One region of the Priestia aryabhattai genome, then DNA from elsewhere that is predicted to be linked to it. Evidence: riboswitches for the same ligand, from Rfam matches in the RefSeq annotation. Region 1 holds a riboswitch; the other holds the start of a gene.
What was found. Region 1 has a riboswitch for thiamine pyrophosphate ahead of thiC (phosphomethylpyrimidine synthase ThiC). Riboswitches for the same ligand answer to the same signal wherever they lie in the genome.
Positions count from the first base shown of each region.

Region 2: linked by a shared signal. The riboswitch ahead of thiM (hydroxyethylthiazole kinase) and the one ahead of thiC (phosphomethylpyrimidine synthase ThiC) in region 1 are both predicted to bind thiamine pyrophosphate.

Region 1 covers NZ_JAMBOQ010000017.1:21,028-25,700, forward strand. Annotated here, with positions in the region: gene M3225_RS27860 (undecaprenyl-diphosphate phosphatase) at 1-667, opposite strand, end outside; gene M3225_RS27865 (hypothetical protein) at 1,126-1,416, shown strand; TPP riboswitch at 1,498-1,612, shown strand; gene thiC (phosphomethylpyrimidine synthase ThiC) at 1,726-3,495, shown strand; gene M3225_RS27875 (hypothetical protein) at 3,473-3,652, shown strand; gene M3225_RS27880 (VanZ family protein) at 3,663-4,118, opposite strand; gene M3225_RS27885 (cation diffusion facilitator family transporter) at 4,409-4,673, opposite strand, start outside.
Region 2 covers NZ_JAMBOQ010000004.1:321,585-326,257, forward strand. Annotated here, with positions in the region: gene M3225_RS20210 (GNAT family N-acetyltransferase) at 1-174, shown strand, start outside; gene M3225_RS20215 (TetR/AcrR family transcriptional regulator) at 345-944, shown strand; gene M3225_RS20220 (MFS transporter) at 1,041-2,258, shown strand; TPP riboswitch at 2,450-2,558, shown strand; gene thiM (hydroxyethylthiazole kinase) at 2,633-3,439, shown strand; gene thiE (thiamine phosphate synthase) at 3,453-4,097, shown strand; gene M3225_RS20235 (pyridoxamine 5'-phosphate oxidase family protein) at 4,125-4,553, opposite strand.

The sequences.
Region 1 (4,673 bases):
CTGATGTGAAATACTGCCAGTTTTTAATCAATGAAAGTCCGCTTGCTCCTGCCATGATTGGCACTGCCATAATAAACGTAAAGTCTGCGGCTGCTTTATGGCTCATTCCAAGAAGAACCCCTCCTGAAATCGTTGAACCTGAACGAGAAAAACCTGGCCAAAGAGCAATACATTGAAACAGTCCTATACCAAGTGCTTGTCCATAAGTCATTTGGTCCACCGTCTCTACGCGCGGACGTTTAGGTCCAAACAAATCTGCTAGAATCATTAATACAGCTCCGACCACTAAGCCAATTAGCACCGTATTTAAAGAAAACAAATGCTCATCAATGTAATCATCAAACAAAAGTCCTAACACTCCTGCCGGTAACAGACCAACAATTACCTGCATTAAATTCAAGCGATTTGTCGGTCCAATTGGAGCAGCTGATTTTTTTCCCAGTCCTAATAAATTAATAAAACGATCTTTAAAAATAACAACTACTGCTAAGATCGACCCTAGCTGAATAACAATTTTAAATGTATTAGCTACTGGAGATGAAAATAATTCTTTTGAATTTAACCACAGGTCATCGACAATAATCATATGCCCAGTTGACGAAACAGGAGCAAACTCTGTTAAACCTTCTACAATCCCTAAAATGATTGCTACAATAATTTCCCACATAAAGCTATGTACCTTGCCTTTCTTTCAAATTAATAAGCTTATCGCTTCATTTTACATGCTCAACTATTTTCCTATTTTGACACTTGCTTTTTTATCATAATTGTTAAAACTATGAAATACAATGTGTATTTGCAAAAAGATAAGAATCTTTAATAATTTGTAATAAAAAGCTTAAATGCTATAACTTAAAAATACGATATCAGCTTTTATTTATTTTAGAAAGTAGTCATTATGTTCTGTATAAATTCCGGTCTCTTAGCTAAAAATGAATCATCTAGACTATTTTTCTTTGATGTGAAAAAATGACTAAATCATTATGTTTTTTCCATCCCTCTTTACTGTCATCTATCATTTTAATCAACTAGTGCTTGCTTATACGACATATCCCCTAAGTAATTTGAAACTTTTTTCTCTCCTTTCTCGTATATAGTAGTATCTTTTTTAGGAGGCTTTTTACTATGAATGGAAATGTACGTACAATGAAATGGGTCACTGCTGGGTATGAAGCCTTGCTGGGAATTCCTTTAATTGGCGCGGGGATTGTTATGGGCTTTAGTTATACTCCTCTTTTTATTGGATTTATTCTTCATGCTATCACACTAATTTTAGCTAATAGACGAGGGTTATCTGCTTATGGAAACATACTAGGGATTGTTACCTCACTGGTTGCTTGGATTCCATTTTTAGGGTTTATCATGCATATTATTACAGCTATTGTGATTGCAATCGACGCTGCTAGACAACGCTAATTGTCTAGCTTTTTTTATTTAAGGGTTGATTTTTTACCGAATGATGGTAAACTTAAGCCGTAAATTGAATAATTTGAATGTTATTTCTACTAGGGGTGTCTGATAGCTCAGACTGAGAGAAGAGTACAATAAAACTCTTTAACCCTTTGAACCTGATTTGGGTTATACCAGCGGAGGGAAGTAGTCTTGAAAAGAATAGTATATGTTTATTCTTTTTTCGCCTATTCCATCGGGTTCTGTCTACCACAGAACCCGATTTTTTTATGGTTCGGTATAGCTACACTTTATGCGAAACCGGAGGAATATGTAATGTCAAAACAAAATGTATCAGTTTCTATGAAAAAGCCTTTTCCAAACAGTCACAAAGTATATATCCAAGGATCTAGAGAAGACCTTAAAGTGCCTATGCGTGAAATTCATCAGTCTCCTACTACAGGATCTTTTGGTGAAGAAGAAAATAGTCCCGTACGTGTATACGACACGAGCGGTGTTTATACAGATCCCTCTTATGAAATTAATTTACAAAAAGGATTACCGGCTCTGCGCGAAAAGTGGATTGCGGAACGAAACGATGTAGAAACATATCACGGACGTACGGTTCAACCACAGGATAACGGCTATTATGATGGTGACCCAAGAGATCAGTACGAGCGCTTTATCACTACTCGCTTACCTCTGCGCGCGAAAAAAAATCAAAATGTAACGCAAATGCACTATGCGAAAAAAGGAGTCATCACGCCTGAAATGGAATTTATCGCTATTCGTGAACAGATGGATCCTGAAGTCGTACGTGAGGAAGTAGCAAAAGGACGAGCAATTATCCCTAATAATATCAACCATCCTGAGAGCGAACCAATGATTATCGGTCGTAAATTCCACGTGAAAATTAATGCTAATATCGGGAATTCTGCTATTCGTTCAGCTATTGAAGATGAAGTAGAAAAAATGACATGGGCAACGCGTTGGGGAGCCGATACAATTATGGATTTATCAACAGGAAAAGATATCCATACAACACGCGAATGGATTATCCGCAACTCGCCTGTTCCTGTAGGGACTGTCCCTATTTACCAAGCGCTTGAAAAAGTAAAAGGCGTAGCAGAAGATCTAACGTGGGAAGCATATCGCGATACATTAATTGAACAAGCAGAACAAGGCGTTGATTACTTTACTATTCACGCAGGTGTTCTTTTACGCTATATTCCTCTGACAGCGAAACGTACGACAGGTATTGTTTCACGCGGCGGATCGATCTTAGCACAGTGGTGTTTAGCTCATCATGAAGAGAACTTTTTATATACTCGCTTTGAAGAAATCTGTGAAATCTGTAAAGCATACGACATTTCTATTTCACTTGGCGATGGGCTACGTCCTGGTTCTATTGCAGATGCTAATGATGAAGCACAGTTTGGTGAATTAGAAACGCTTGGTGAACTAACTAAAATTGCTTGGAAACACGATGTTCAAGTTATGATTGAAGGTCCAGGACATGTCCCTATGCATCTCATCAAAGAAAACGTAGATAAACAAATGGAAATATGTCAAGAAGCTCCCTTCTATACTCTTGGACCGCTTACTACTGACATCGCTCCAGGTTATGACCATATTACATCGGGTATTGGTGCTGCAATGATTGGCTGGTTTGGGACAGCTATGCTTTGCTACGTAACGCCAAAAGAACACTTAGGTCTTCCGAATAAAGAAGACGTTCGAGAAGGTGTTATTACCTATAAAATTGCTGCGCATGCCGCTGACCTAGCAAAAGGCCATCCAGGAGCACAAAAACGCGATAACGCGCTGTCTAAAGCCAGATTTGAATTTAGATGGAATGATCAATTTAACCTGTCACTAGATCCAGAGCGCGCAAAAGAATATCACGATGAAACACTTCCTGCTGAAGGTGCTAAAACAGCCCATTTCTGTTCAATGTGTGGACCTAAATTCTGTTCAATGCGTATTTCTCAAGATATTCGTAACATGGCTCAAGAAAACGAAAAAGATGTAAACGAAGTAAGAAAAGAAGGAATGAAAGAAAAAGCTAAAGAGTTTGTTAACAGTGGTTCAAATATCTATCAATAATGAAGTAGAACAGCTTAAAGAACAAATTAAGCAGCTTGAAGGAAAGTTATTATTTGTTCAGCAAAATTGTCAGCACGTTATCGTTGAATCATCCCATTCTTCCGTAAGGCGCTGTATTAAGTGTTTCTATCAACAAGATGCAAAAAGGACTTCGTAAAGAAGTCCTTTCATCTTTTTTTGAAACGTGCTTTCATCACGTTCTTGATCCAATATAGTATCTTAATAATAACCCAGCCTATAAATGTACCTAGCGTGTTCAAAAAGATATCATCAATATCAAATACTCGTTCCGTTAGCTTGTACTGTAAAATTTCAATCAGAAAACTTATTAAAAAACCAGTCGTAAACACTTGGATAAAACCGTCAAACCACTTCATAAACAAAGGAATAAACATTCCAAGCGGTGCAAACATTACGATATTTCCCAGTATATTTGTCAGAGTGAGCATTATATTACCGCTGTCCCACATCAGACGGATCGTACTAAATAAATCCAAGTTCATTGCTTTTCCGTAAACATGTTCGTTTTCCCGTATGAGAGTAGCATAAATGACCACTGCCATATACGCAATAAATAGAGTGAACATGACTTTTTTAACGATTGACCTGATACTTGCATTCACTTCAACATCACCTTCTTTAACTCCCTAAACCATTTATTATTATCTATATGTATCTGTCCAATGCTTTCATTCGTAGTGAATGCATTTACATGCTTTTTTATCCTATCACATCAATAAATAAATACAATTCCTTTTATACAATTTTATTAAACTTGATTCTTTATGAATAAAAGATAAAAATTCTCATACATTTTGCTTATAAAGCCCCCTTAATTTTATTCTACCTTTTTCATTCATTTCTGCATTTACAAATAAAAAGAAGCAGCGAGATAACAACTCGCTGCTTCTTTTTAATCTGGAAAATAAGGATTCAAATGGATTAATACTTCCTGAATATTATCATGCTTTTTCATAAGTGTTGCTTTGATTTCTCGTCCTAAATCATGGCCTTCCTTAATTGTTTTAAAGTGGTCAATTGAAATACGTACATCAACTAATATGTAATGGCCATGCTCTCTTGCTCGAACGCGATCAATACGCTTCACATCTTTGAATTCATAAATGCTTTCTTCAAGTTCTTTTAGCAACTCTTCATCAATATTGCCTTCCATTAAG
Region 2 (4,673 bases), on a different contig from region 1:
AATGAAGCACAAAAACGAGGGTACCGACGCTTAAGCTTAGAAACAGGATCCGCACCCGCTTTTGAACCGGCTAGAAAGCTATACGCCAGTTTTGGATTTTACCAATGCGAACCGTTTTCTACCTACAAAGAAGATCCATACAGTGTATTTATGACAAAAGAACTGAATGATTAAAAGCCTTTTTAAAAGGCTTTGTTTTTTTGTTTTGTCATGATTCATATAAAAAAGGTATAAACTCGGTTTTCTCACTAGACAAAAAGGTTTTTCCTATGTAGTATAGGTGTCAGATAATACAAAACGAATGTTCAGTATAAATAATAAATGTGCGGGGCGGTGGAAATAGCTTGAATAAAAAAAAGCTTCAAAGTGAACAAACAAAAAGAAAAGTGGCAGATGCCGCTAAAGCATTGTTTTCCCAAAAAGGCTATAAAGCTACGTCTATTGAGGAAATTGTAGAAGCTACGGGAAGCAGTAAAGGGAATATTTATTATCACTTTAAAAGTAAAGAAGGACTTTTTCTCTATTTAATAGACGAATGGGATCTCGAGTGGGAAAGAAACTGGAAAGAAAGAGAGGCTCTTTACAAAACAACAAGAGATAAGCTTTTTGGAATTGCGGAGCAAATCATTTTAGATGATTTGAATCATCCTCTTACGAAAGCTGCCGATGAGTTTTTTAACAACGAGGAAAAGGGTAGCGATATCGAAGAGCGAATTGATGAGATGGTGAAACGACACGTGGAGTTTAACCGCGAACTTTTGCAAAAAGGCATTGATGAAGGTGAGTTTTCTCATAAAAATGCAGAACAGCTTGCAGTGGTTTTAGAAGGGCTGTTTGTGGGGATGAGCCGCATGTCTCGAAAAACGAGCACGGAAAATGCCCTGCAGCTTTACCATTCAGCAATCGATGTATTTTTAAACGGAATTATAGCAAGGTCTTCTTAAATAGTCGGGGATGCTTATTGCGGTAATGAGTAATCCCTCATTATTTTGTATTTTTATAGACCGAACGTTCAGTATTTTTGTAATCAGGAGGTTTATATGTCATTATTGTTAAGAAATCGAGCGGCGATTTTGCTGCTTATGCTAAATATTTTTATTATCTTTACGGGAATCGGTCTCGTTATCCCAATTATGCCAACATATATGACAGAGCTTCATATCAATGGCAGCGTGATGGGGCTTTTAGTAGCGGTGTTTTCGTTAACTCAATTTCTGTTTTCACCTTTAGCGGGCCGGTTATCAGATTCGTTAGGGAGAAAGAAAATTATTGTAGCGGGAATGATTGTTTTTGCCCTGTCTGAATGGTTCTTTGGTTCAGTGAGTACCCCTCTTTTATTATTTGTATCCAGAATGTTAGGCGGGGTCGGGGCCGCGCTTATTATGCCTGCTGTTATGGCCTATACAGCAGACGTGACGTCTGCTAAAGAACGCGCTAAAGGAATGGGCTATGTGACGGCGGCGATTACAACAGGATTTATTATTGGGCCAGGTATCGGAGGCTTTTTAGCTGAATACGGCATGCGCGTACCGTTTTATATGGCCGCAGTAGCAGGAGGCTTGGCTGCAGTGATTACGCTGTTTGTTTTGCCGGAGTCCCGTCCTGTACAAAATCCTGCTGTTTCAAATAAAGAGAATCCAAAAGAAGATCGGCTGCTACTGCAGCTTATGAATTCCTATAAAGAACCTTATTTTTTAAGTTTAATTATCGTTTTTGTGACATCGTTTGGATTATCCAATTATGAAACGATCTTTTCACTATTTGTTGATCATAAATTTAGCTTTACACCAAAAGATATTGCGTTTGTCATTACATTTGGCTCTATTGCAGGGGCTGTGGTGCAGGTTACGATTTTTGGCTGGATTTTAAATAAGTTCGGTGAAAAAAGAGTAATTTCGTTTTGCTTGATGATGACGGGACTTTTTATTTTACTTACGCTATTTGTGCACACATACTGGCTTATTATTGTTGTGACATTTATCGTCTTTTTAGCAACAGATATTTTACGTCCCGCAATCAGCACGCAAATGTCGATGATGGCACAAGACGACCAAGGGTATGTAGCCGGACTAAATTCTGCTTATACAAGTCTTGGGAATATTATTGGACCCGTTGTAGCAGGCTTTCTCTTTGATATAAACATTAATTATCCATACGTATCAGCTGCACTTGTTCTGCTGCTTTGTTTTCTTTTATCTTTAAGAGCAGGGAAGGACCGAAAAACAGCTGTGAGAAATCAGGCGGTTCAAGAGAAATAACGAGAAGGAAAAAAATGATAGAATTCTTAAAATAGAAGACCTCTAGTAGCTTATGGGAGGTCTTTTGATTATTCTTTTAGTAAAGGTGTAAGATTTACAACGCTACTCAGCCTATAGCGAAGCTTTATTTAATCGGCAAAACAGTGAAATGGTTGCAAATAAAAAAGGTTAATAGTAAACTTTAAACGTAACAAGAATAGTATGGGAGCTTGCGCGGGGCAGGCTGAGAGTACAGGGACGCCTGTTGACCATTTGAACCTGTTGGATAATGCCAGCGCAGGGAATGTGAGTACATACCAAAGCACTTTGCGCATGCAAGGTGCTTTTTTGTCTTTTTTTGCAGGGTTAAAACTAAATGAAAAGAGTGAGAGAACATGGATATTAGTAAAATTTCAGCTCAATTAGAAAAAGTAAGAGATACAAGTCCGCTTGTTCATAATATTACGAATGTTGTGGTAACCAATTTTACAGCAAATGGACTGCTTGCACTAGGAGCTTCACCTGTTATGGCTTATGCGAAGGAAGAAGTGGCTGACATGGCACGAATCGCCGGAGCGCTTGTCTTAAATATGGGTACACTGACGGCTCGAGAAGTGGAAGCAATGAGAATAGCTGGGAAATCAGCAAATGAAAATGGCGTGCCGGTTATTTTTGATCCTGTAGGAGCTGGAGCGACACCGTTTCGTACAGAAGTGGCACGTCAGCTTGTAGAAGAATTAAATATCGCAGTTATTCGTGGTAACGCTGCTGAAGTTGCAAATGTAGTAGGCGAGTCATGGCTCATTAAAGGCGTTGATTCATTAGAAGGCCAAGGAGATGTCATTGAACTTGCTGAGAAAGCAGCGAACAAATTAGATACAGTGATTGTTATCACGGGTAAACAAGATGTAATCACGGATGGAAATACAACGTATACAGTAGACAACGGTCACCCGTTATTTACGAGAGTGACGGGTACTGGATGTCTGCTGACATCAATTATAGGAGCTTTCGCCGCTGTAGAGAAAGAATATGTCGAGGCAAGCGTTGCTGCTTTAAGTTTTTACGGAGTGGCAGGTGAAATCGCCGCAGTGAAAAAAGGTGAAGAAGGGCCGGGAAGCTTCCAAATTGAGCTGTTAAATCAGCTTCATCTTTTATCTGGGCAGGATATTGAATCATATGCAAGAGTACATCAACGTTAAAAGGAGCCGGAAAATGACAAACGAAGAAATTAAAAAGCTGCTGCAAGTTTATTTTATAATGGGCAGCAATAACTGTACAAAAGATCCGCGAGAAGTGTTGAAAGAAGCAATTGAAGGCGGCATTACCGTGTTTCAATTTCGCGAAAAAGGCGAAGGTGCGCTAACGGGGGAAGCGAAATATCAGCTGGCGAAAGAACTGCAGCAAATTTGTCACCAGCACAACGTTCCTTTTGTTGTAAATGATGATCTTGACTTAGCGATTCGCATACAAGCAGATGGCGTTCATATTGGACAAGAAGACGAAAAAGCTCACGTTGTTCGAGAGAAAATAGGAAAAGGAATTGTGGGCGTCTCTGTTCATAATGTACAAGAGCTGAAGCAGGCGATGAAAGACGGAGCGGATTATGTAGGAATGGGACCTGTTTTTCCTACTTCCACAAAAAAAGACGCAAAAGCAGTGCAAGGTACGAAATTAATTGAAGAAGTGCGAAACCAGAATATTGACTTTCCAATTGTAGGAATCGGTGGTATCACGCCTGAAAATGCCAAACAAGTAGTAGAAGCAGGTGCAGATGGCGTTTCTATTATTACGGCGATTAGCTTAGCTGCGTCTCCAAAAGAAAAAGCAGCTCAATTAAAAGAAGCGTTAGGAAAATAAAAAAAGCGCACAATGTGCGCTTTTTTATTATAGCTGAACAGTTTGAGGAGTTTCTTCGCCTTCATTCATAAAGCGAATTTCGTTCGGCGTAATTTCAAGAACAACATACTCAGGGTCATTTGGACCGTCAAACCACTCTTTCATATGATCGTTCCATATACGTCCTTTTAACTGATCACCGGTACGAAGAACAGCTGTACCAGATAATTCTAAGTATTGATCGCCATATCCTTCGCCGCTGTAGCCCAATAGTACGTGTACGTTCGGATTGGCTTCGATTTCTTCTGCTTTATGTGTATTGATATTTGTTGGTGTGTAAAGAGCGATACCATCTTCATCGCTAAAGAATGTCATATAGCGAGAGTGGGGTTTGTTGTTTACAACTGTGGCTAATGTTCCTACACGATTTCCTTCTAATACTTCATTTACTTTTTTAGCAATTTTTTGTTCATTCATTTTATCCATCTCCTTTATTACTTTTTATGTTCCTCAATCGAAGATAAATAAAACATACATGTCTAAAAAAATATAAGTTAACAATAAAATTATTATGTAAACTGTTAAATTTAAAAATAA